Regions from separate parts of the Vibrio sp. QJM3NY_21 genome, predicted to be linked through region 3. Evidence: riboswitches for the same ligand, from Rfam matches in the RefSeq annotation. Region 3 holds a riboswitch; each other region holds the start of a gene.
What was found. A riboswitch is a leader RNA that binds a small molecule or an ion and turns the genes downstream of it on or off. The one in region 3 is predicted to bind thiamine pyrophosphate.

Region 1 (7,547 bases), 330 kb from region 3:
ATATTTGGATTAGCATGGGTATATTTGTATCAGCTTGATCTAACAGCTAATAAAGAAATACTTTCGGGTGACTGGTGTAAGCGGAATAACCCGCTCTAGTGAGTGAACTAATGAAAGCATTCTGACGTAATAGCTAACAGTCTCAATGTACAGGCTAGTCTTTTTTCCATCAGGAGGAAATCATGAAATATCTATTATTGGTGCTATCAGTAATGTTATTCGGTTGTGCGCAAATTCCACCACCAACATCATCGAATGCTACTGATTGGCAGAGCTTTGGCGAAGAAATGGCGATGAAAGGCAAAACGAAGCAGACTGAAGCAAGCTTGGCTGAAGCTGCGTCTTCACCATCAATTGATGCCGATTTGTATGCCGCTTATGGGCAAGGTTATGAAGTCGGAAAAACTCAGTATTGTTCTCAAAACCCAAGAGCGTTAGGGCGTCGAGGTGAGACTTACCTTGGGATTTGCGATGACGTTGATAAATGGTTCCGTTTCAACTTTGAACGGGGGGCTGAATCGAAGTATCAGGTTCGATAAACCGGTAAACAATCACTTAGTGAGCACTAAAAAGCCAGCATATAAATGCTGGCTTTTTTAGTGACGTTATTTTGAGAAATAAGCGAGAGAATTAGTCTCGGTTAAGCTCAAGAAACTCTTCTACTTTGCGAACCATGTCTGTTGAGCCAACAAAGAAAGGTACACGTTGGTGTAACTCAGTTGGTTTGATGTCCATGATACGTTGAGCACCGTCTGAAGCGATACCACCCGCTTGTTCCATAAGGAAAGCAATTGGGTTGCACTCGTAAAGTAAACGCAGTTTACCTTGAGGGTGGCTTTGTGTGCTTGGGTATAAGTAGATGCCGCCTTTCAGCAGGTTACGGTGGAAATCTGATACTAGAGAACCGATGTAACGAGAGGTGTAAGGGCGGTTATCACTCGGCTCATCTTCTTGGCAGTACTTGATGTACTTTTTAACACCGGTAGGGAAGCGGAAGTAGTTACCTTCGTTGATCGAGTAGATCTTACCTTCATCAGGGATCATCATGTTTTCATGAGATAGACAGAAGGTACCCAGTGATGGGTCGTAGGTGAAACCATTTACGCCAGCACCTGTTGTGTAAACAAGCATGGTTGAAGAACCGTAAATTACGTAACCAGCTGCGACTTGTTTGTGTCCAGGTTGTAGGAAATCTTCTTGTGTTGGTGGGGTACCAATCGGTGACACTCGGCGGTAGATAGAGAAAATCGTACCAACCGATACATTCACATCGATGTTTGAAGAACCATCAAGTGGATCCATCAGAACAACGTATTTTGCGTTTTTGTTGAGCTCTTTATTGAAGGCAACAGCTTCGTCTTCTTCTTCACTTGCAACGCCACAAACTTGGTCACGAGCTTCTAGAGCCGCTTTAAATTTGTCGTTCGCGTAAAGGTCTAGCTTTTGTTGCTCTTCACCTTGAACGTTGTCTGTACCAACAGCGCCAGTAATGTCGACAAGACCTGCTTTGTTGATTTCACGGTTAACAATTTTTGCAGCAAGACGAATTGATGACAAAAGGGATGATAGATCACCACTTGCATGGGGGAAATCATTTTGTTTTGCAACAATGAACTCACCAAGGGTGCGCATCTCAGACATGTTATTTCCTTAAACTTCTCTCAATATTAGGGGGGATTTGAGCACTGTAGATTAGGCCTCTTGAGTGGGCTTTATTCATCTAGACGCTTACCTAAATTCTAAAGGTTAGATCTTTTTAATGGTAATGAACTAAGCGACACAGATCTCACTTACTATGTCGACTAAATTTGTTTTGCATTGCTGCTCGCTTTTAATCGCCATTTAATGATAATGAGTGCAAGTAGTTTGATTTAGACATGGCTCATTTAGCCAAGCGTTTGGAAGCAATATATGCATATTCACATCTTAGGAATTTGTGGCACCTTCATGGGTGGTGCCGCGGTATTGGCTCGTCAATTAGGTCACAAGGTTACGGGTAGTGACGCGAATGTTTACCCTCCAATGAGCACTTTGTTGGAATCGCAAGGGATTGAAATTATTGAAGGGTTCGACCCTAGTCAATTAGAGCCAAGGCCTGATCTCGTGGTTATCGGTAATGCCATGAGCCGTGGTAACCCGTGTGTAGAGTATGTATTGGATAATAACCTTAGATACACATCAGGCCCGCAATGGTTGCAAGAATTTCTACTGCATGACCGTTGGGTTCTTGCGGTCTCGGGAACGCATGGCAAGACTACTACATCAAGCATGTTGGCTTGGATCTTGGAAGACTGTGGCTATGCACCGGGCTTCTTAGTTGGTGGTGTGTTGGGTAACTTTGGTATATCTGCTCGCCTTGGTGAAAGCATGTTCTTCGTGGTTGAAGCCGACGAATACGATAGTGCTTTTTTCGATAAACGATCTAAGTTCGTTCATTACCACCCAAGAACCTTGGTCATGAATAATCTTGAGTTCGATCATGCGGATATCTTTGATGATCTTGAAGCGATCAAGCGACAGTTTCATCATTTGGTTCGCACTGTGCCAAGTAATGGTCGTATTTTTTCACCGAAGCAAGATACGGCTATTGAAGATGTTCTTTCTCGTGGGTGTTGGAGTGAGACTGAATCGAGCGGCGAACTTGGCGATTGGGATGCCAAGAAACTGGTTAAAGATGGCTCCAAATTTGAGGTCTATTTCCAAGACGAATGTGTTGGAACCGTAGGCTGGGATTTGGTTGGCGATCATAACGTAAGTAATGCCTTGATGGCGATTGCGGCGGCAAGACATGTTGGTGTGACACCCGACTTAGGATGTGAATCACTGGCGGCGTTCATTAATACCAAGCGTCGCTTAGAGTTCAAAGGTGAGGTAGTAGGTGTTTCTGTTTATGACGATTTTGCTCATCATCCTACAGCGATTGAACTTACTCTGGGTGGCTTACGTAATAAGGTCGATACGAAAAAAATCATTGCCGTTTTAGAGCCTCGTTCTGCCACCATGAAGCGTGGTGTGCATAAAGAAACCTTGGCTGATTCTCTTAAACAGGCGGATTCTACCTACTTATTCCAACCAGATAACATTGATTGGTCTGTACAAGATGTTGCCGATGCGTGCCATCAACCCGCACATGTAAGTGATGACATGGATACATTCGTTGCTAGAATTGTCTCAGAGGCACAAGCGGGCGACCAAATCTTGGTAATGAGCAATGGTGGCTTTGGTGGTATTCACCAGAAACTGTTGGATGCGTTGGCACTCAAAGGCTAACTGATCCACGATCTTATATTTTGAAGTAATTGAGAACATGACAAAACACGATAAAGCTATAACCCTCGCTTTCACTGGCGCATCAGGTGCGCCTTATGGCCTGCGTTTACTTGAATGCCTTTTGGCGGCGGATTATCAGGTCTATTTACTGATATCGTCGGCTGCGCGAGTGGTGTTGGCGACCGAGCATGAACTTAAGTTACCTGCAGGACCCGATGCAGCGAAACAAGCTTTGGTTAAACACCTTGGGTGTGACCCCGAAAAGCTGGTGGTGTGTGGCAAAGATGATTGGTTCTCACCGGTTGCCTCTGGCTCTGCAGCGCCGAAGCAGATGGTCGTTTGTCCATGTTCAGCGGGAAGCTTGGCTTCAATTGCTCATGGCTTATCGGATAATCTGATTGAGCGTGCTGCAGATGTGGTCATGAAAGAACGAGGCCAACTGTTGTTGGTGGTTCGTGAGACGCCATTCTCGACGCTGCACTTAGAGAACATGCATAAGCTATCGACTATGGGCGTGACGATCATGCCTGCCGCTCCGGGTTTTTATCATCAACCTAAGTCGATTGAAGATCTGGTCGATTTTATGGTGGCGCGCATTTTGGACCATCTTGGCATCGAGCAAGGTTTAGTGCCACGTTGGGGTTACGATCAACGTAATTGATCCAAACTTGATAGCTTATTGTTAAAATTCGAATTACAATTCTGAACACTCATCGGGGAGCGAACCATTCAAATAATGAATGCGAGCTGAGATCAAGCAAGTGCTTGGGACCCGTAAACCTGAACCAGATAATGCTGGCGTAGGAATTGAGTTAGGAACAACTTCTACCGTTCTCCTCCCTCAAACCTGTGCCGCTCAGACCATGGAGAGCGTCCAGTGAAATTTACATTAACAACTCTTGCTGTTACTACAGCCATCTCTTTTTCTGCCTTTGCTGCAGACAATACCCTAACGGTTTATACCTATGACTCTTTTGCTGCGGATTGGGGCCCTCGTCCTGCCGTTGAAAAAGCATTTGAAGAAAAGTGTGGCTGCGATGTGAACTTTGTCGCGCTAGAAGATGGCGTATCTATTCTGAACCGCTTACGTCTTGAAGGTGGTAACAGCAAAGCTGATATCGTGTTAGGCCTAGATAACAATCTGATGGCTGAAGCGAAAGCGACGGGCTTATTGGCTGAGCACAATGTTGATACGTCTTCAGTGACACTTCCTAACGGCTGGGACGACAGCACCTTTGTTCCTTATGATTTTGGTTACTTTGCGTTTATCTATAACAAAGAGAAACTAGCAAACCCACCTAAGAGCTTGAAAGAACTGGTTGAGCAGCGTGACGACCTCAAGGTTATTTACCAAGACCCACGTACATCTACGCCGGGTCAAGGCATGATGCTATGGATGAAGTCAGTATACGGTGATGAAGCGACAGCAGCTTGGAAGAAACTTGCTCAGAAGACGGTTACGGTTACTAAAGGTTGGTCTGAAGCTTACTCTATGTTCTTAAAGGGGGAGTCGGACTTAGTCTTGTCTTACACAACATCTCCTGCTTACCACATCATTGCAGAAAGTGATTCTAAGTATGCAGCTGCAAGCTTTGAAGAAGGTCATTACACTCAAGTGGAAGTGGCTGCGAAAGTTAAAGGCAGCAAAAATGAAAAACTGGCCGATGAGTTTATGGCGTTTATCTTAAGTGATGAATTCCAATCGGCGATGCCAACTGGCAACTGGATGTACCCAGTGACGGGTATCGAGCTACCCAAAGGGTTCGAGCAGTTAACAGTACCGCAGAAAGCTCTGAGTTTTACGCCTGAAGAAATCGCTGCTAAGCGTAAGCCATGGATTCGTGAATGGCAGAGTGCACTTACTTTTTAAAGGATTAGCTTTCTAGCTTAACTTTCTAAAGATGAGTTTCCTAAAGCTCAGCTTTCTAACTTTCTGTATTTAAAGGTTCGTTCGATATTAACTGAGTGAACCGCTTACGGTAAAAAATCAATTTATGATAAAGAAAACACCTAAGGTCGGGATCTGGGTTGCGATACTCATTACCGCCTTTGTGGTTTCAGCAGTTGGGGCATTGCTTAGCAATGCCCCTTCTCTTGATATCAGCCAAGTATGGTCCGATCCTTACTATTGGCACGTAACGAAATTCAGTTTTTATCAAGCGACACTCTCAACTGTGCTGAGTGTTGGCTTTGCTATACCTATTGCTCATGCTTTGTGTCGCAGGCAATTTTTTGGGCGAGCTCTGTTGTTAAGGCTGTTCGCATCGACCTTGGTTTTGCCTGTGTTAGTCGGTGTGTTTGGCTTGCTTGCAATTTATGGCAACAGTGGTTGGTTAGCTAAATTTCTGGCGAACTTCGATATTGAATTACCATTCTCGATTTATGGGTTGAATGGCATTTTGCTCGCACATGTCTTCTTTAATCTTCCCTATGCCAGTCGTTTACTTTTACAAGCTTTAGATACCGTGCCTGCCGAGCAACATAAGCTGTGTGCTCATTTGGGTATGAGTCATTGGAATAAATTCAAATGGGTCGAATGGCCGCGATTGAGACAACAACTGCCTCATGTATGTGGCTTAGTCTTCATGTTGTGCTTTACTAGCTTTGCTACCGTGATGGCGCTAGGTGGAGGTCCGAAATCGACCACTATCGAGTTGGCAATCTATCAAGCGATTAAGTTCGATTTTGACCTACAGGCTGGTGCGTTACTCGCGATATGGCAAATGCTGCTGTGTGGAGTGCTCGCGGTGAGTATTCAGCGCCTGTCGAAACCTATTTCAGTGACGGCCAGTCAGTTGTCGGAAGAGAAATATTTGGTTAAGGACTGCTGGTGGTCAAAAGCTTGGGATAGCTTTTGGATCATAGTAGTCTCAATGCTGGTATTGCCGCCATTAGCCATGGTTATCGTCAGTGGTATTAACTCACAAGCACTGACTGTGCTCAGCAGCGAACCGTTTTGGGCTGCGCTAATGACCTCAGTTAAAGTTGCGTCCTTAGCAAGTGTTATTGCCGTCGGTATTGGTATTGCGATACTGCTGACCAGTCGTGCATGGCGTTTGCAGAACAAGAACTTTAGAGCCGATAAAATCGAGCTGATTGGTACCATTATCTTAGTGACACCAGGGTTAGTGATCAGTACGGGACTCTTCTTATTACTGCGTTCATTTACCGATGTATTTAGCTTAGCTTTCTTTATTGTGATTGCAGTAAATAGCTTAATGGCACTGCCTTATGTGATCAAAACCTTAGCCCAACCTATGTTGCATTTATCTCAACAGTATCAATACGTGTGTGCAAGCTTGGGAATGACAGGTTTCACACGTTTTAGGCTGGTGGAGTGGCGCGCACTACGTAAACCAATGGCGCAAGCCTTTTCTATTAGCTTTATGCTGGCGATGGGGGACTTGAGTGCCATTGCCTTGTTTGGTAGCCAAGATTTTAGAACGCTGCCTTTGTATCTATTCCAATTGTTAGGCAGCTATCAAATGGAAGCTGCGGCGGTGGTTTCGGTGAGTTTGCTGCTGCTAAGTGTAGGCAGTTTTAGCTTAATAGAATTTTTATTTACTCGAAGCTCAAACCCTAATGCTAAAGAGTTAAGGAACCGATGATGTTAGTGATGAAAGAGGTGGACTACCACTATCACCGAGAGTTGTTTCGCTTTGATTTCCAAGCTGAGCAGGGCGACATTGTCGCGTTGATGGGGCCGAGTGGCGCTGGTAAATCAACGTTGTTGGCGCTAGTTGCGGGATTCATAGAGCCTACATCGGGTGAGATATCAGTGGCAGGACAATCGCTTATTGGTAAAGAAGCGCACCAACGTCCATTGGCGATGTTGTTCCAAGAACACAATCTTTTTGCCCATCTCACCGTACGTGAAAATATTGGTTTAGGGCTGCATCCAGGATTAAAGCTTACAGCAACCCAAAAGCTCAAAGTTGAGCAAGCAGCCGCACAAGTAGGTGTTGCAGAGTATTTAGATAGATTGCCTGAGCATTTATCGGGTGGCCAGCGCCAGCGTGTCGCGTTAGCCCGCTGTTTTGTTCAGCCTCATGATATCTGGTTGCTTGATGAACCTTTCTCTGCGCTTGATCCTTTGCTGCGCGAGGAGATGCTTAGCTTAGTGAAGCGATTAGCGGCAGAACGAAATATTACGGTATTGATGGTGACGCACCATTTAGGTGATGCACGCAGTATCGCGAATAAGTTTATTTTTGTGGCGCTAGGTAAGGTGTTGGTTGAAGACTCGATAGAGGTACTGACAGCTACTCACCCTCAGC
Region 2 (7,547 bases), on a different replicon from region 3:
ATTTCAGAATCTAGCAGCGCATGAACACTTGGCAGTGCACGACGCATATCAGCCAAGGTTTTAGCCTTGTAAATTGCCAATGCATAAGCGCGAGCATACTGCTTCAAAAACAGAAAATCTTGCTTCAAGTAATGCAGAAAACACGGCTGAGCAAGAGTGCCGTTCGCCAGCGTTTTAACAAAATCATGCTCGGTGTAATCTTGCCAATCTTGTTGACAGGCTTGGATTAAGTCTTGGTATTTCATGAGATTCCTTAGTCAAAAGTCGGTACGTAGTCAGCGGCTTTTGGTAGTGATTTGATAATGCCTTTGTCGAACATGAACTGTGCGTAATCGTCGTAACGTTTCAGGTCAACCGCTGAAGGGCGAAGTGCAAAACGAGTCAGCGTGTCGTTCCATGCACGTTGGTTAAGCTCGTTGTTCAGCGTATCAGGTGAATACGCAACAAACTCGCTCCATGACTCTTGTGGGTGATTCACAATGTAAGTGGTTGCTTGTTCCAATGCTTTGTTGAACGCTTTGATCGCTTCATCATCATGCTGCTTTGCGTTCGCAACAAAGATAAGCTCATCGTAAGCAGGAACACCGTGCTCTTCTGGGAAGAATGCTTTTGCTTTAAAGCCTTCAAGAGCTAACTGGTTGGTCTCGAAGTTACGTAAGCCACCCCAGATTGCGTCTACCTTGCCTGATGCCAATGAAGATGAAAGTGCCCAACCGACATTGATGGTTTGCACGTCTGTAAATGCAACATTTTCTTGCGCTAGCATGGTGCCGATGGTCGCTTCTTCGTTACCCGCAATCGCAATACCGATCTTTTTGCCTTTCAGATCTGCTAGTGAATCGTTCTTGCCATTATCCAAAACCATCAACGTATTCAGTGGCGTTGCGATAAGAGTAGATGCACGAACGAGAGGTAAACCTGCCGCTACATCCATGGTTAAACTTGGTTGGTAAGTTACCGCTAAATCGACTTTACCTGCCGCAACCAATTTTGCTGGCGTGCTTGGGTCTGCTGGCTCTTGAATTTCAATGTCTAAGCCTTGGTCAGCAAAGTAGCCACGCTCTTGAGCGATCACAATCGGGCCGTGGTTCGGGTTCACAAACCAATCCAACATCAATGTCAGTTTCTTTTGTTCAGAATCCGCTAATGCATGACCTGAAACTAGCGAAGCAAGCAGTGCCACTGCACCTATCAATTTTGTATTTTTCATAGTTAACCTTTCCTTTTGAATATTATTATTGTGTTTATAGAGCTAATTTTTAATGAGGTTTGTTTAGATAAATAGCGTTGAGCGAAGCCTTATTAAACAAAGTGTTATTGAGCAAGCCATCACTGGTTCTCCCAAGGGATGGCTTTTTTGAGTAACTTGTCTGTGATGAAATAGAGCGAGATAGACAGCACCGCCAAGATAAACAAGGCCGCAAACATCTCATCAATGATCATGCGCGCGTTGGCTTGTAGCATTAAGTAACCTAGCCCTTCACTCGAACCCACCCACTCCCCGACTACTGCGCCTATTGGGGCAATCACCACCGCCACACGAATACCAGACGCCAGTGTTGGCAATGCAGCAGGCAATTGGATATAACGCAACAATTGCCATTTCGATGCACCCATCGTTTTAGCAAGATCGAGATAACCTGTCGGTGTATTCCGTAGGCCGTCGTAACAACAAGTGGTTACAGGGAAGAAGATAATGATCGCCGCCATAACGACTTTTGATGCAATGCCATAGCCAAGCCATAGCATTAACATTGGCGCAATCGCAAAAACGGGGATCGCTTGGCTGGCAATTAAGATAGGCAATAGCCAACGTTTCAACGGATCAAACATCAGCATCTGCAGGGCGAAAAATAGCCCCATCGACAAACCGAGTAGCAGCCCAAGTAAGATCTCTTGCGCCGTCACCCAAGTGTGTTTGAGTAACACATCATAACGTTCGATTAGCTTAATAAAGACTTCTGCAGGCGCTGGTAGAATGAAGCTCGGCATCTCGAAGATAACGACCACCAGTTGCCATAAACCGAGAATCACAGCACTGCTGATCAGCAAACGCATTACGGGATTCATCTGGCGAGAGCGCTTAGTCGTGATCTGTGTGTTAGTTGAACTTTCTTCCATTGAGTTTTCTATCTTGGAGCTATCAGTAGCTTCGCTTCGCGTTAGATCATTCATAATCACGCTCCAACTGATCTAAGATCGCTTGTTGTAACTCAGCACATTCACCATCTAACACTCTTGGTGTCGCTGTATTTGGCACAGACAGTGACTGTGCGCTTGCAGGTGTGCCTTGCAACACATACAAATTGTCCGCCAAACGCACCGCTTCTTGTGGATCATGGGTGATCAACACGACAGTTTTATCTCTTAACAGTCCACACGCTAAGCTTTGTAGCTTATGCCTTGTTACCGCATCCAGAGCTGAGAAAGGCTCGTCCATCAACACCACTGGTTTGTCTTGCATTAAGGTGCGAGCCAAAGCAACACGCTGACGCATGCCACCAGACAATTGATCCGGCATCGCATTCGCGTAATCGGCCAAACCAACCGCAGCTAACAACTCTAGTGCTTGATTGGTTTGAGCTTGTTTATTGGATGCTTGGCTTTGATGCTTGTCTGGGGAATTTTGAAAGCGATGACTTAGGCAAACATTGTCGATAACCGACAACCATGGCAGTAACAAATCTTGCTGCGCCATGTAAGCGATGCGATCCGTTAAAGGCAATTCATCAGAGGTTGCCAATGTGCCCTGCCACTCCACCTTATCGTCCAGTAAGCCTGCCAGATAACGCAATACCGTGGTTTTTCCGCAGCCACTTCGACCGAGCAATACCGTCCACTTACCTGCGTTTAAGCTAAGCGACAACCCAGATAAGGTCGCGTGCTCACTGTCGTTATAACGTAAGGAGGCACTGCGGAGTTGAACACCAACCGTATTAACGGACATTACCGTGTCCAGCGAAGAAGTGGTTTACCGGGCCATGGCCTTGGCCAACTTGCAACTCATCAGCATGAGCAATCGCGTGAGAAATGTATTGTTTGCCAAGGTCGACAGCTTGCGTAAGCGTGTTGCCTTGAGCCAAGAAAGAAGCGATAGCAGAAGAGAGCGTACAACCCGTGCCGTGGGTATTTTTAGTAGGAAAGCGCTTCGCGCTAATCAGAGCAGATGTGGTTGGCAGAATCAGTAAGTCGTTACTGTTCTCATCCTTCTCTAAATGTCCGCCTTTTAGCAGGACAGCTTTAGCACCTAGTGCGCGTAAGTCTTCAATCATGCCCTGCATTTCGGCTTCGCTTTCAGGGACAGCTTTACCTGTCAGTGCAGCGCCTTCTGGCAAGTTAGGAGTAATGATGTCTGCCAGCGGAATCAGCTCTTGTTTTAGCGTGGTAATTGCCGAGTTTTCTAACAGCAGATCACCACTTGTCGCGACCATCACAGGGTCAATCACTAAGTGCTTAGGTTGATACTGCTTAATTTTGTCTGCAACGACTTTGATGATTTGCGCATCTGCCAACATGCCGACTTTTACTGCCACGATATTGAGATCAGTAAACACTGCATCTAACTGACTAGCGACATGGTCGAGTGGAATAGGGAAAATGGCTGACACGCCTTGAGTGTTCTGAGATGTGATAGCGGTAATCACAGAACAAGCAAAACTACCGGTAGCAGACATGGCTTTAATATCAGCTTGGATACCTGCACCGCCGCCACTGTCAGAACCCGCGATGGTTAAAACAATCGGAGTATTCGTGCGAATCGTGCCTCCTGCAGAGTGCTGCAGTGTTGAGGCTTTTGGCGTTAAATCTTTTGAAATAGAACTGTGTGTCATTGTCGCTCCTACTATCTTACAAGACGTAGGAGAACGAACACTGATCGAAGGAGAAGTCGCATTAGGCTCATGAAAGTTTTCATGGGTGCAGACGTAGATCGAGTGCTTATAGTTCCCTACGCCAGTGTTAACTGAATCAGGTTCAACGGGTCTCGATTAACGATCTCAGCAAACACCAAATAAGGTATATGCCCCCCGACTATTGATAGCGATAGTAACAGCACTCTCACAACTGAGGTACTGATTTTATTCAATTATAAGAATTACGCATGAATAAATTTCAATTAGGCTCAACAAAACAAATACTTATAACGTTCCTTTAGATGGCTTCGACTGTATCAACAAGCACAGCACAATCAGAAACATACCTAACCAACCTATAAAAGGAATCAGCTCACCGACAACGCAGACGGCAAGCACCGCTGCGACTACTGGTTCAAACAGAGTCAGCAGATTGGCACTGCTCGCAGTCACGTGGCGTAAACCAAAACTGAACGCGATATAGCCCAAGCATTGTGGGATTATCGTCAGATAACTGATGACTAATACGTTAATCTGCGAGGAAAACAGGTTCTCACCAGTAAACCAGAGCGTTGGCAGCAACAGCATCGCACCAAGGCCAAAAATACTGCCCATCGCCGCTTGCGACTTAATCCCTTTATCGATCAGTGCTTTTGTCGCCCAAGAATAAATGGCGTAACACAACCCAGCGAGCAAACCCAAAGCAATACCTAACAGCTTTAGATCATCACCGGATTCATTCGTCGATGAAGATTCTGAAAACACCAACAACCCAATACCCACGACACCAATCGCAAAGCTAGTGAGCCAACGTTTGTTGATATTATTCTTCTTGCTAATCAGACACTCTAACAGTGCTGAAAAGAAAGGTGCGGTTGCAATCGAAACCACTGTACCAATCGCCACACCTGATAATTTCATTGAAGAATAGAAAGCTAAAGGATAGATCGCCAAAGCCAAAGCGCTCACTGTCAACAGCTTCTTGTTCTGCATAAGTTTGTCGAAAGCGAATAGGATTTTTCGATACGCCAAGCCTGCTTGCATTAGGCCACCAACGCCCATAGAGAAAGCACCAATCGCTAATGGGCTTAGATCAGGCGCAAAACTTGCGGCGGTGCCTGTCGTACCCCATAAAATAGAAGCAAACAAGATGGCTAAAGTGCCCGTTTGGAATTCGTTAACGCGATTGATGGCAAGATTCATTTCTATTACCCAATTTTCAGTTCTGAAATAGATAATAGTGAAGATTGATAAAAGTTAGTTTGCCGAAAGGACGCTATTGTTGTTTCTAAAGACTGTCTTTCATTGAGCCTAGAAACGCCCTTGGAGACATTCCAAAGTGCTGAGAGAAGCGGCGACTGAAAGCAGAAACATCACTATATCCCACATTTTCAGCGATCAATTGAACAGGTAAATCTGTGTGGGTTAACAAGGCTTGAGCTTTCTCCATACGATATCGAGTGATGTATTTAAGCGCACTGATACCCAGGCATTCTTTGAAGCATTTTTTGAATTGAGTAGGACTCAAACAGGCCGTTTCTGCAAGTTGTGATATGGATAACGGTTGCGTGTAGTTATCCGAGATCAGCCTTTGTACCGCACGGATTCTTGGGTCGATGCTCTTGCTCACTTGTTGTTGCTCTAACAGCAGTGAAAACACATCCAAGATTGATGACTCAATGCCACTATCGACCTGATATTCCAACTGCTTCTCTACAAACAGCAGGAAGCTCATTAAAGGGGGCGTTATCGTGAAAACCGCGAGCTCATGCTCTAACAAGTGCTGCGGCAACTCCGCCATATCCGCGACAATAAACCGCGCGGCTTCATCCGCCTTAAAGGCATGCGCTGTGGTTACTGGAATCACCACGCATTCGCCCACGGCAACTTTGCCGACATACCCCACCATCTCGATATTGATACTGCCTTGGATCGGCAACACCAATTGGTGATGGTCATCATGAGCATGAGTATTAAATTGCTTGGTATAAGATCGAATGCTTAAGCTAGATTTCATAATCAACGCCGGAGTACATTTCGCTAGGTTAGAGTAAGAGATACAACGTTACATTATCACTTCCCTAGAGTCACACTCAATGCGCATCAAATTCATGCTAACTAGGTGACGTGATCAAAAACGGCCCCCAAATGAGAGGCCGTTTTGATTAAAAAGCGTCATTCACATATAGGTTAGAATGACACTTGGATGTCTTGACCAACAGTTACTTGCACGCCATTTTGAGCTTCGTATATTGCGAACCCAGCAGCTAATGGCGCTGCATTGTCTTCATCACTGTCGAACTGCGCAGTACAGGTATAACCCAATGAGTAAGTACCTGGATCAATGAAGCCCAATGAGAATTCAAAATTAGTTTGGTCTTCACCAAGCACAACGGAAGCTGAAGTGACTGGTTTTACTTCCTCACTACCACCAATCGGTGTCATGTCATCTTTGTCGATGTTACCTTCATACAAGTAGACCGCCTGAACAAAGGTATTATCGGTTGTGAGCCTACAAGCATCAAAGGTTTGCTTCGCAACAGTACCTTCAATGTTTCCCGTCTCAACCGTATTGATAAGGCTTACAGACGTTCTTTGAATAGTGTAATCAGGATATGTCGAACTGTTCTTTAGGCCACGTCGAAGATCGAACTCGACAACAAAATCGTTACTTTGTTGGTTCACATTAAATGAGTTATTGAAATAAAGTACGCCAGCATTATCTTCTTTACCCACACCTTGCGGGCACGCGCCTTCACCTTTCACTGTTAACTTTTGTTCGTCATTCTGATCATCTACAACATAAGATGGATGCTTCGGGTGATCGCCATCATTCGCAAACACACACAACTTATAGCTACCTACTGGAACTACCTCATTTTCAATCAAAGGGAGCGCATCGCTGCCTTGGTAATCCAATAAATTAACACTTAACGGAATAGGATCTGCGCCATCAGGTAATGGATCGCCATTTTCATCAACGTAGTCGCCGTTTTCGTCCGTTTTATACACATCATAAATCAGTGGCGAACCTCCCCCTTGAGGAAGTAAAGCCACCTTGCTGAATGTCACCGTCACATCTTTAACATCATCGACGGGCGCATCACTCACACTCAAGGTAATTGGTGTCGTACTGCTTGATGATCCTGAGTCTCCGCCACAACCAACAAGCCCTGCCAACACAAGGCTCGCTAAAGCCGTTTCCTTTAAATATTTCATAACTCATTTCCTATAAAATCACTGCTCAATAAAGGGCTTATTCGAGTGCCCTCTTATTCTTTTTCTTGTTGTGACCCATAAATAAACAGCGCTATTGTTTGATGTTTATATCCCTACTATTCAGGGCATTCCTCATCCAAAATCACTGTTCATCAAGGTGCACATATCAAGTCGCACATAGGTTAATTAAGTCTAGTAAGTAAATTGTCAGTAGCAACACATATTTGGCAAAGGTGCTGTCAATTGTGTTGAAATAGTCGTTGAGTAGAAAATGGGAGGCAGGGATTGAAAGCAACTTGATCAAAGTGAATAATCGCCACCAAGATCAAAAAAGGCCGTTAAGACAGCCTGTTGCTGAACTTAAACGACCTTTTCATTGAATTTTGATTAAGCTAAGACGATATCAGCTCATTCAAACTCACTTATTTTTGAAGTTGCTCTTTAGCGGCTTCAACCTTAGAAAAATCTAGGCCAAGC
Region 3 (7,547 bases):
AAGCATCTAAGCGGGAAGCGAGCCTTGAGATGAGTTTTCCCTGGCACTATAAGTGTCCTAAAGGGTTGTCGTAGACTACGACGTTGATAGGCAGGGTGTGTAAGTGCTGCGAGGCATTGAGCTAACCTGTACTAATTGCCCGTGAGGCTTAACCATACAACACCCAAGGGGTTTTGTGGACTCAGAAGTACCAGACCTTGAATGAGTTTGAAGAGAAATAATTTTTAGATTAGCTTTCCGAATTTTAAAATTTGCTTGGCGACCATAGCATTGTGGACCCACCTGATTCCATGCCGAACTCAGAAGTGAAACACAATAGCGCCGATGGTAGTGTGGGGTTTCCCCATGTGAGAGTAGGACATCGCCAGGCTTTAAATTAAATCTTTAGGTTGACCGACCTGGAGATATGGACGCTCACTTAGTGAGTTGACCACTGCGGAGTGGTAGTTCAGTTGGTTAGAATACCGGCCTGTCACGCCGGGGGTCGCGGGTTCGAGTCCCGTCCACTCCGCCACTTATTCGATAACCTCGCCTAGTGCGAGGTTTTTTCGAATCTGACGTAGTAAAAAGTTTTAGGGGTGTAGCTCCAATTGGCAGAGCAGCGGATTCCAAATCCGCGTGTTGGGAGTTCGAATCTCTCCACCCCTGCCATATTTAAGGCTCTAGCAGAAATGCTAGAGCCTTTTTGCTTTCTGAATCTAATATATACGCCATTAGCAAAGCAGCGGATTCTCCGACTTACCAAAATAGAGCTTGTTGGGAGTCGAAACCTCCACCCTGCCATATCAATGCCTCAGCAGAAGTTCTGTTTTTTCACTTTATATTTGTTCGATTTTTAGTCGACAATTCCTGCTTTTAATAAAACCTAGCCTTAAAAGTGTAAGTGCTTACTTATCCCAGCCTCTTTTATAAACAATCAACAGCACAATCCCCACTTCTTTATGAGAATTATTCTCAATATTTTGTTACATTTTGGTCGTTATTACTAAAAGGCAACAAATATGGATATCTCCCGTCGTAAGTTTATTCAATCATCTCTCGCTATATCATCTCTCGCTATATCAGCACTCACTGTACTGCCCGCTTGCTCAATTAAACGGTTGGTTGATGAACAAGAAAAGTATGTTTACGACCTAACGGCAGAGCCTTCAACCGCTGAACTAGTAACGGGATTTGAGACTAATATTCTAGGCTTTAATGGCCAGATTCCAGCGCCAACGATTCGATGTCGACAGGGTGAAAAGGTCACGATCCGCTTTACGAATAAGCTATCAGAGCCGACGACTATTCATTGGCATGGTTTAAGAATTCCTATCGAAATGGATGGGGTTCCCTTCTTAAGTCAGCCACCAATCATGCCAGGTGAAACATTCATTTATGAGTTTACGCCGCCAGATGCCGGTACGTTTTGGTATCACCCACACATGAATAGCGTGAAGCAGCTTGGTATGGGCTTAGTTGGTCTTATTATCGTAGAAGAGAGCAATCCAGTACGGTTCGATGAAGAACACGCATTGATGCTTAAGCATTGGCACATCGACAAGCAGGGTCAATGGAAAGATTTAATGATCCCACGACTCAGTGCTCGCATGGGCACTCCTGGGGAGTGGAGTAGTGTTAATGGAGTCCATGAACCCGTATATCAGTTGAAGCAGTATGCAGCGACTAGACTGCGTATTGCTAATGTCGATAATACGATCACTTACCCTATTGCTGTCGAAGGGGCTGAAGCATGGGTTATAGCCATCGATGGTAATCCTGTAAAAACGCCTTATAAACTGACTCAACATAAAATTGGTCCGGGTATGCGTGTTGATATCGGACTGATCGCTCCTAAAGCTGGTGAGCGAGTTAACGTTCTCCATATGAAGGGGCGTTTCCCATTTTCTTTGTGTGAATTTGAAGTCGTAGATTCAGCATTTGCTCAAGGACGTTCGTTGCCATTACTACCATTGAATCCAGTGCCCAACCTAGATCTTGCTAATGCTGAAGAGATCGACTTTTTATTTGAATGGGAAGGGGCTGTTTCTCCAGTATCCAAAGATGGAAAATCGATGCCTAAGTTTTGGCTAACAAATAAAAGAGCATGGGAAGGAATGAGCAAAGACAATATTCCTGAACCGTTGGCGACTTTAGAGTTGGGTAAGACTTACATATTCGATCTTAAGAACGTCACTCAATATCATCACCCGATTCATATTCATGGTCATACATTTACTGTATTGGAACTTGATGGTAAAAAAATTGAAGAGCCTTTCCATACCGATACAGTGTTACTTGGAAAAAATGGCCGAGCTAAAGCTGCATTTGTTGCAGACAACCCAGGACGCTGGATGTACCACTGTCATGTAATTGAGCACATGAAAACAGGATTGATGGGATATATTGAAGTTAAGTGACACCTGTAACGTTTAATATTTGCGCATGCATTCTTAGTTTCTACCCTCGCTTTTATCGACGGTAAAGCTAGAATATAGGGACTATTGTTTGGGAGGATTCATGGGTCAGTTATCTATTTTAGGTTTTATTGCCATTGGTGGCGCATTTGGTGCTTGTTCGCGTTATTTGATTTCAGAGTTATGTGTGGTGATGCTAGGACGTGGTTTCCCTTACGGTACACTGACAGTTAACGTAATTGGCTCTTTAATTATGGGTTTGCTCATCGCAGCGTTTGAGAATGAGATGGTTGCGACAGAACCATGGAGGCAGATCATCGGTCTTGGTTTCCTTGGAGCATTGACTACATTTTCTACATTTTCGATGGATAACGTGCTTCTTATGCAGCAGGGTGCTTTCTTTAAGATGGGACTCAATGTGCTACTCAACGTGGTTCTCAGCATCTCAGCTGCATGGATCGGCTTCCAACTTTTGATAAAGTCTTAAAACTTTCTTACGATTTGTTAACAACTCGGCTTGGTTTATCCAAGCCGTTTTTATATACTCGATCGAACTTGTCGGAGTGCCATATGGCTGAGACCGTTAACTCGGGATCCGTTGAACCTGATCAGGCTAATACCTGCGAAGGGAACAAGAGTAGATATCTAACTAGAATCCTTCTAGAGATCTATCTCCAGATCACAACTGTATTTTCTTGTTGTGATCCCTCTTGTAGCATCAAATCCGTCAAGCATTTTTATCCCTATAAATAATGGCTAAAAGCCAAGGAAAAATGCTATGTCGAGTCGTAAACAAGCAAGACTGGAAGCGAAGAATTTCATTGATTCTTTATCCGTACAACCTTATCCAAATTCAAAAAAAGCTTACATCCAAGGATCTCGAGCGGACATTCAAGTCCCTGTCCGAGAAATATCACTCGCTGATAGCCTTGTGGGTGGCAGCAAAAAAGAGCCTGTATTCGAACCTAATGTACCTATTCAAGTTTACGATACCTCCGGTGTTTATACAGACCCTACACACGAAATAGACCTGTATAGCGGTCTTCCTAAGTTGCGAGAGCAATGGATTGAAGAGCGTGGTGATACGGAACTGTTAGACGATGTAAGCTCTGTTTACACCAAAGAACGTTTAGAAGATGAAACCCTAGACGACCTTCGCTACGGCAACCTACCTAGAATTCGCCGTGCTACAGACAACCAATGTGTTACCCAATTGCATTATGCTCGTCAGGGCATTATCACGCCTGAGATGGAGTACATTGCCATACGTGAGAACATGGGACGTCAGAAGTTCGCTGATGAGCAGCTTAACCATCAACACCCTGGCCATAACTTTGGCGCAAACCTGCCGAAAGAAATTACTCCTGAGTTCGTGCGTAAAGAGGTTGCAGAAGGTCGAGCTATTATCCCTTCAAACATCAACCACCCAGAATCAGAACCTATGATTATTGGCCGAAACTTCTTAGTGAAAGTGAACGCCAATATCGGTAACTCTTCAGTAAGCTCTTCGATTGAAGAAGAAGTTGAGAAGCTAGTATGGTCAACTCGTTGGGGGGGCGATACCGTAATGGATCTCTCAACTGGCCGTAATATCCACGAGACTCGCGAGTGGATTCTACGTAACAGTCCAGTGCCGATTGGTACGGTTCCTATGTATCAGGCGCTTGAAAAAGTGAATGGCGTAGCCGAAGACCTTAACTGGGAAGTGATGCGCGATACCTTGATTGAACAAGCAGAGCAAGGTGTTGACTACTTCACTATCCATGCTGGTTTGTTGCTTCGCTACGTTCCGATGACGGCTAAACGCGTGACCGGTATTGTTTCTCGTGGTGGTTCTATTATCGCGAAATGGTGTCTTGCTCATCACCAAGAAAGTTTCCTTTATACCCACTTCCGAGAGATCTGTGAGATCTGTGCGAAGTACGATGTTGCACTGTCATTAGGTGATGGCCTACGTCCTGGTTCTATTGCAGATGCCAATGATGAGGCTCAGTTCTCGGAGTTACGTACTCTAGGTGAGTTGACTAAAGTGGCTTGGGAATATGATGTTCAGGTGATCATTGAAGGCCCTGGACATGTGCCAATGCACTTAATCAAAGAGAACATGGACGAGCAGTTAGAGCACTGCCACGAAGCGCCTTTCTATACTTTAGGTCCACTGACGACAGATATTGCCCCTGGTTACGACCATATTACCTCTGGAATTGGCGCGGCCATGATTGGTTGGTACGGCTGTGCGATGCTCTGTTATGTCACTCCCAAAGAACATTTAGGCTTACCAAACAAAGAAGACGTGAAGACTGGCTTGATTACTTATAAGCTGGCAGCACATGCAGCAGACTTGGCAAAAGGACATCCGGGCGCACAGATCCGCGACAATGCATTATCAAAGGCGCGTTTTGAATTCCGTTGGGAAGACCAATTTAATCTAGCTTTAGATCCGGAAACCGCGCGTTCTTTCCACGATGAAACCCTGCCACAAGAGTCGGGTAAGGTTGCTCACTTCTGCTCAATGTGTGGACCTAAATTCTGCTCGATGAAGATCTCTCAGGAAGTTCGAGAGTATGCGAAAGACACCGAACAAGTAGCCGCGGATCAGGCTATCGAGATTAAGATGCTAGATAACCCGTTGGAAGGGATGCGTCAAAAATCACAAGAGTTCCGTGATACTGGCTCTGAACTTTACCACCCTGCAGTAGGTGCAAAAGAAGCTCAATTAGAGGAATAATGACAGTGAAGATACTCATCCCATCTCAAAATATTGAGTTAACGGGAGAGGTGCAGAACTGTCTATTGGTTGCTAAGCGACAAGGCTTGGCAACCGATGCAGTTGAGTTGGGCGTAAGCCCAACTCAATACTTCTCTATTGTTGATTCTCAGCAGTCGTTATCTATTGGCTTCGCTCATGATGTTGATTCATTGACGGTGTGTCAGCTAGCAGAACTGAACCATGTTGTTGATTACAGTCATTCAGTGGTGCTAGCTGGCGTCCGCGATGCCTTGGCACAAACTCCGAATACTATCTATATTGGCGTCTTAGATGATTCGGCTGTATTGGATATCTGGTCACACCTAGATGCTAATCGTGCTATCAAGGGTGCAACTACAGCTCATAAGGAATTAGATAATCGCGGCCATTTTGCCTGGTTACTTACTTTGTTGGCGTTGGAGTTCCCATTAGAAGACGCACTAGTTTTAGCTCGCGCAGCGTCCAATGTTTCACGTGGAACATGGCCTGCACATTACCAAAACTTTCCTATCCCTGTTCTTGAAGATCAACGATTGGACATAAGCGTAGGTTGGGTTAACCAAGGGACATCACTTTCTTTTCCTGAGTTGAGTAAGAGTAGCCTCGGTTTATACCCAGTAGTTGATGATGTTGAGTGGATCGAAAGATTGCTCAAGCTTGGAATCAACACTGTCCAACTACGTATTAAGAATCCACAGCAAGCGGATTTAGAACAACAAGTCGCACGATCTATCGATCTTGGTCGTGAGTATAACGCTCAAGTTTTTATCAATGATTACTGGCAGCTTGCACTCAAGCATGGTGCTTTTGGTGTTCATTTAGGGCAAGAGGATATTGAAGAATCAAACCTCTCACAGTTGAGCCAAGCGGGTATAAAGATCGGTCTCTCGACTCATGGCTATTACGAGTTGCTGCGCATTGTTCAAATCAACCCAAGCTATATTGCGCTGGGGCATATCTTCCCAACAACAACTAAACAGATGCCATCGAAGCCTCAAGGTTTAGTTCGTTTATCTCTGTATCAACAGCTGATTGATACTATCCCATACACAGAACAACTCACCGGTTATCCGACGGTTGCTATTGGCGGTATTGATCAATCGACAGCTGGGCAGGTGTGGGAGTGTGGGGTGTCGAGTTTAGCGGTGGTACGTGCGATTACATTGGCGGAAGACCCACAAAAAGTGATCGAATTTTTCGAAAAACTGATGACGCCTAAACCTCCGACTACCAAAGAAGAGGTTATGCAGGAGCCTAGCTATGCTGAGTGACTTTGAATTTATTCGTTATCAACGACAAATTGCGTTACCTGAAGTGGGTGAGCAAGGGCAACGCAACCTACTAAATAGTCATGTGCTGTTGATTGGTTGTGGTGGCTTAGGTAATGCTGCGGCTCTTTACCTCGTAGCTTCTGGTGTTGGAAAGGTCGTTCTGGTCGATGATGATTGTGTAGATTCATCGAACCTGCAACGACAGGTCGCGTTCAGAGAAGGTCAGTTAGGTTCGCCTAAGGTTGAAGCTCTGAAGCAACAACTGAGTGAGCTCAATAGTCGCAGCCAAGTTAGAACCATCAATCAACGAATGAGTGAAAGTCAGCTTGAGCTTGAAGTGATGCTAGCTGACTTAGTGTTGGATTGTACTGACAACTTCGCGTCACGCCAGCAGGTTAACCGTGCGTGTTTCGGTAGCATTACACCTTTGATTTCTGGATCTGCAATCGGTTGGAAAGGCCAGTTTATTGTATTTGATTATCAGAATCAGCAAGGGTGCTATCACTGTTTGTTCCCGTTCAGTCATCATCCACAAACGACTCGTTGTAGTGATAGCGGCATCATAGGTCCGGTTGTTGGCACCATAGGTAACCTTCAAGCTTTGGCTGCTATTCAACGCTTAGCTCGTGGTGAGTTTCAGGTCGCAACACACCAGCTCAAACTGTTCGATGGCCAAACGATGAATTGGCATAACTTAATGGTCACTCAAGATAGTGAATGTCCTGTGTGCAGTGCGTCTGTAGTTAAGCATTTAGAAGAAGAAATCCAATGAGCCATATAACGATCTCGATAAACGAACAATCAGAACAAGTAGCACACTCGTCGTCTCTAGCAGACATTATCCAAGTTCTAGCATTACCTGATCTAGGTTGTGTATTTGCAATCAATAATACGGTTATCCCGCGTAGCCAGTGGCAACAAACAGTCGTTAATGAAGGCGACGCTATATCTCTTTTCCAAGCCATTGCAGGAGGCTAACCATGTTAACTATCGCCGATAAAACGTTTCAATCTCGACTCTTTACTGGAACTGGCAAGTTTGCCAATAAGCACTTGATGGCTAGTGCTATCGAAGCTTCAGGTTCTCAACTGGCAACCATGGCACTAAAGAGAGTCGATATTCGCTCTGAGC

Region 1: linked by a shared signal. The riboswitch ahead of thiB (thiamine ABC transporter substrate binding subunit) and the one ahead of thiC (phosphomethylpyrimidine synthase ThiC) in region 3 are both predicted to bind thiamine pyrophosphate.
Region 2: linked by a shared signal. The riboswitch ahead of thiD (bifunctional hydroxymethylpyrimidine kinase/phosphomethylpyrimidine kinase) and the one ahead of thiC (phosphomethylpyrimidine synthase ThiC) in region 3 are both predicted to bind thiamine pyrophosphate.

Annotation. Positions count from the first base shown of each region.
Region 1 covers NZ_CM173513.1:3,123,679-3,131,225, reverse strand. The annotation lists gene AC3CID_RS13930 (gamma-glutamylcyclotransferase family protein) at 1-99, shown strand, start outside; gene AC3CID_RS13925 (DUF2799 domain-containing protein) at 183-539, shown strand; gene fbp (class 1 fructose-bisphosphatase) at 631-1,641, opposite strand; gene mpl (UDP-N-acetylmuramate:L-alanyl-gamma-D-glutamyl-meso-diaminopimelate ligase) at 1,912-3,270, shown strand; gene AC3CID_RS13910 (flavin prenyltransferase UbiX) at 3,308-3,931, shown strand; TPP riboswitch at 3,975-4,094, shown strand; gene thiB (thiamine ABC transporter substrate binding subunit) at 4,148-5,140, shown strand; gene thiP (thiamine/thiamine pyrophosphate ABC transporter permease ThiP) at 5,265-6,878, shown strand; gene thiQ (thiamine ABC transporter ATP-binding protein) at 6,878-7,547, shown strand, end outside.
Region 2 covers NZ_CM173514.1:440,848-448,394, reverse strand. The annotation lists gene tenA (thiaminase II) at 1-245, opposite strand, end outside; gene AC3CID_RS17845 (ABC transporter substrate-binding protein) at 254-1,210, opposite strand; partial or broken gene AC3CID_RS17840 (ABC transporter permease) at 1,330-2,064, opposite strand; gene AC3CID_RS17835 (ABC transporter ATP-binding protein) at 2,168-2,947, opposite strand; gene thiD (bifunctional hydroxymethylpyrimidine kinase/phosphomethylpyrimidine kinase) at 2,937-3,830, opposite strand; TPP riboswitch at 3,927-4,038, opposite strand; gene AC3CID_RS17825 (DMT family transporter) at 4,137-5,054, opposite strand; gene AC3CID_RS17820 (helix-turn-helix domain-containing protein) at 5,140-5,868, opposite strand; gene AC3CID_RS17815 (DUF4382 domain-containing protein) at 6,042-7,070, opposite strand; gene AC3CID_RS17810 (DUF2999 family protein) at 7,493-7,547, opposite strand, start outside.
Region 3 covers NZ_CM173513.1:3,451,664-3,459,210, reverse strand. The annotation lists rRNA gene AC3CID_RS15515 (23S ribosomal RNA) at 1-156, shown strand, start outside; rRNA gene rrf (5S ribosomal RNA) at 255-370, shown strand; tRNA gene AC3CID_RS15505 (tRNA-Asp) at 438-514, shown strand; tRNA gene AC3CID_RS15500 (tRNA-Trp) at 575-651, shown strand; gene AC3CID_RS15495 (multicopper oxidase family protein) at 1,002-2,399, shown strand; gene crcB (fluoride efflux transporter CrcB) at 2,500-2,883, shown strand; TPP riboswitch at 2,946-3,044, shown strand; gene thiC (phosphomethylpyrimidine synthase ThiC) at 3,175-5,124, shown strand; gene AC3CID_RS15480 (thiamine phosphate synthase) at 5,124-6,416, shown strand; gene AC3CID_RS15475 (HesA/MoeB/ThiF family protein) at 6,406-7,188, shown strand; gene thiS (sulfur carrier protein ThiS) at 7,185-7,394, shown strand; gene AC3CID_RS15465 (thiazole synthase) at 7,397-7,547, shown strand, end outside.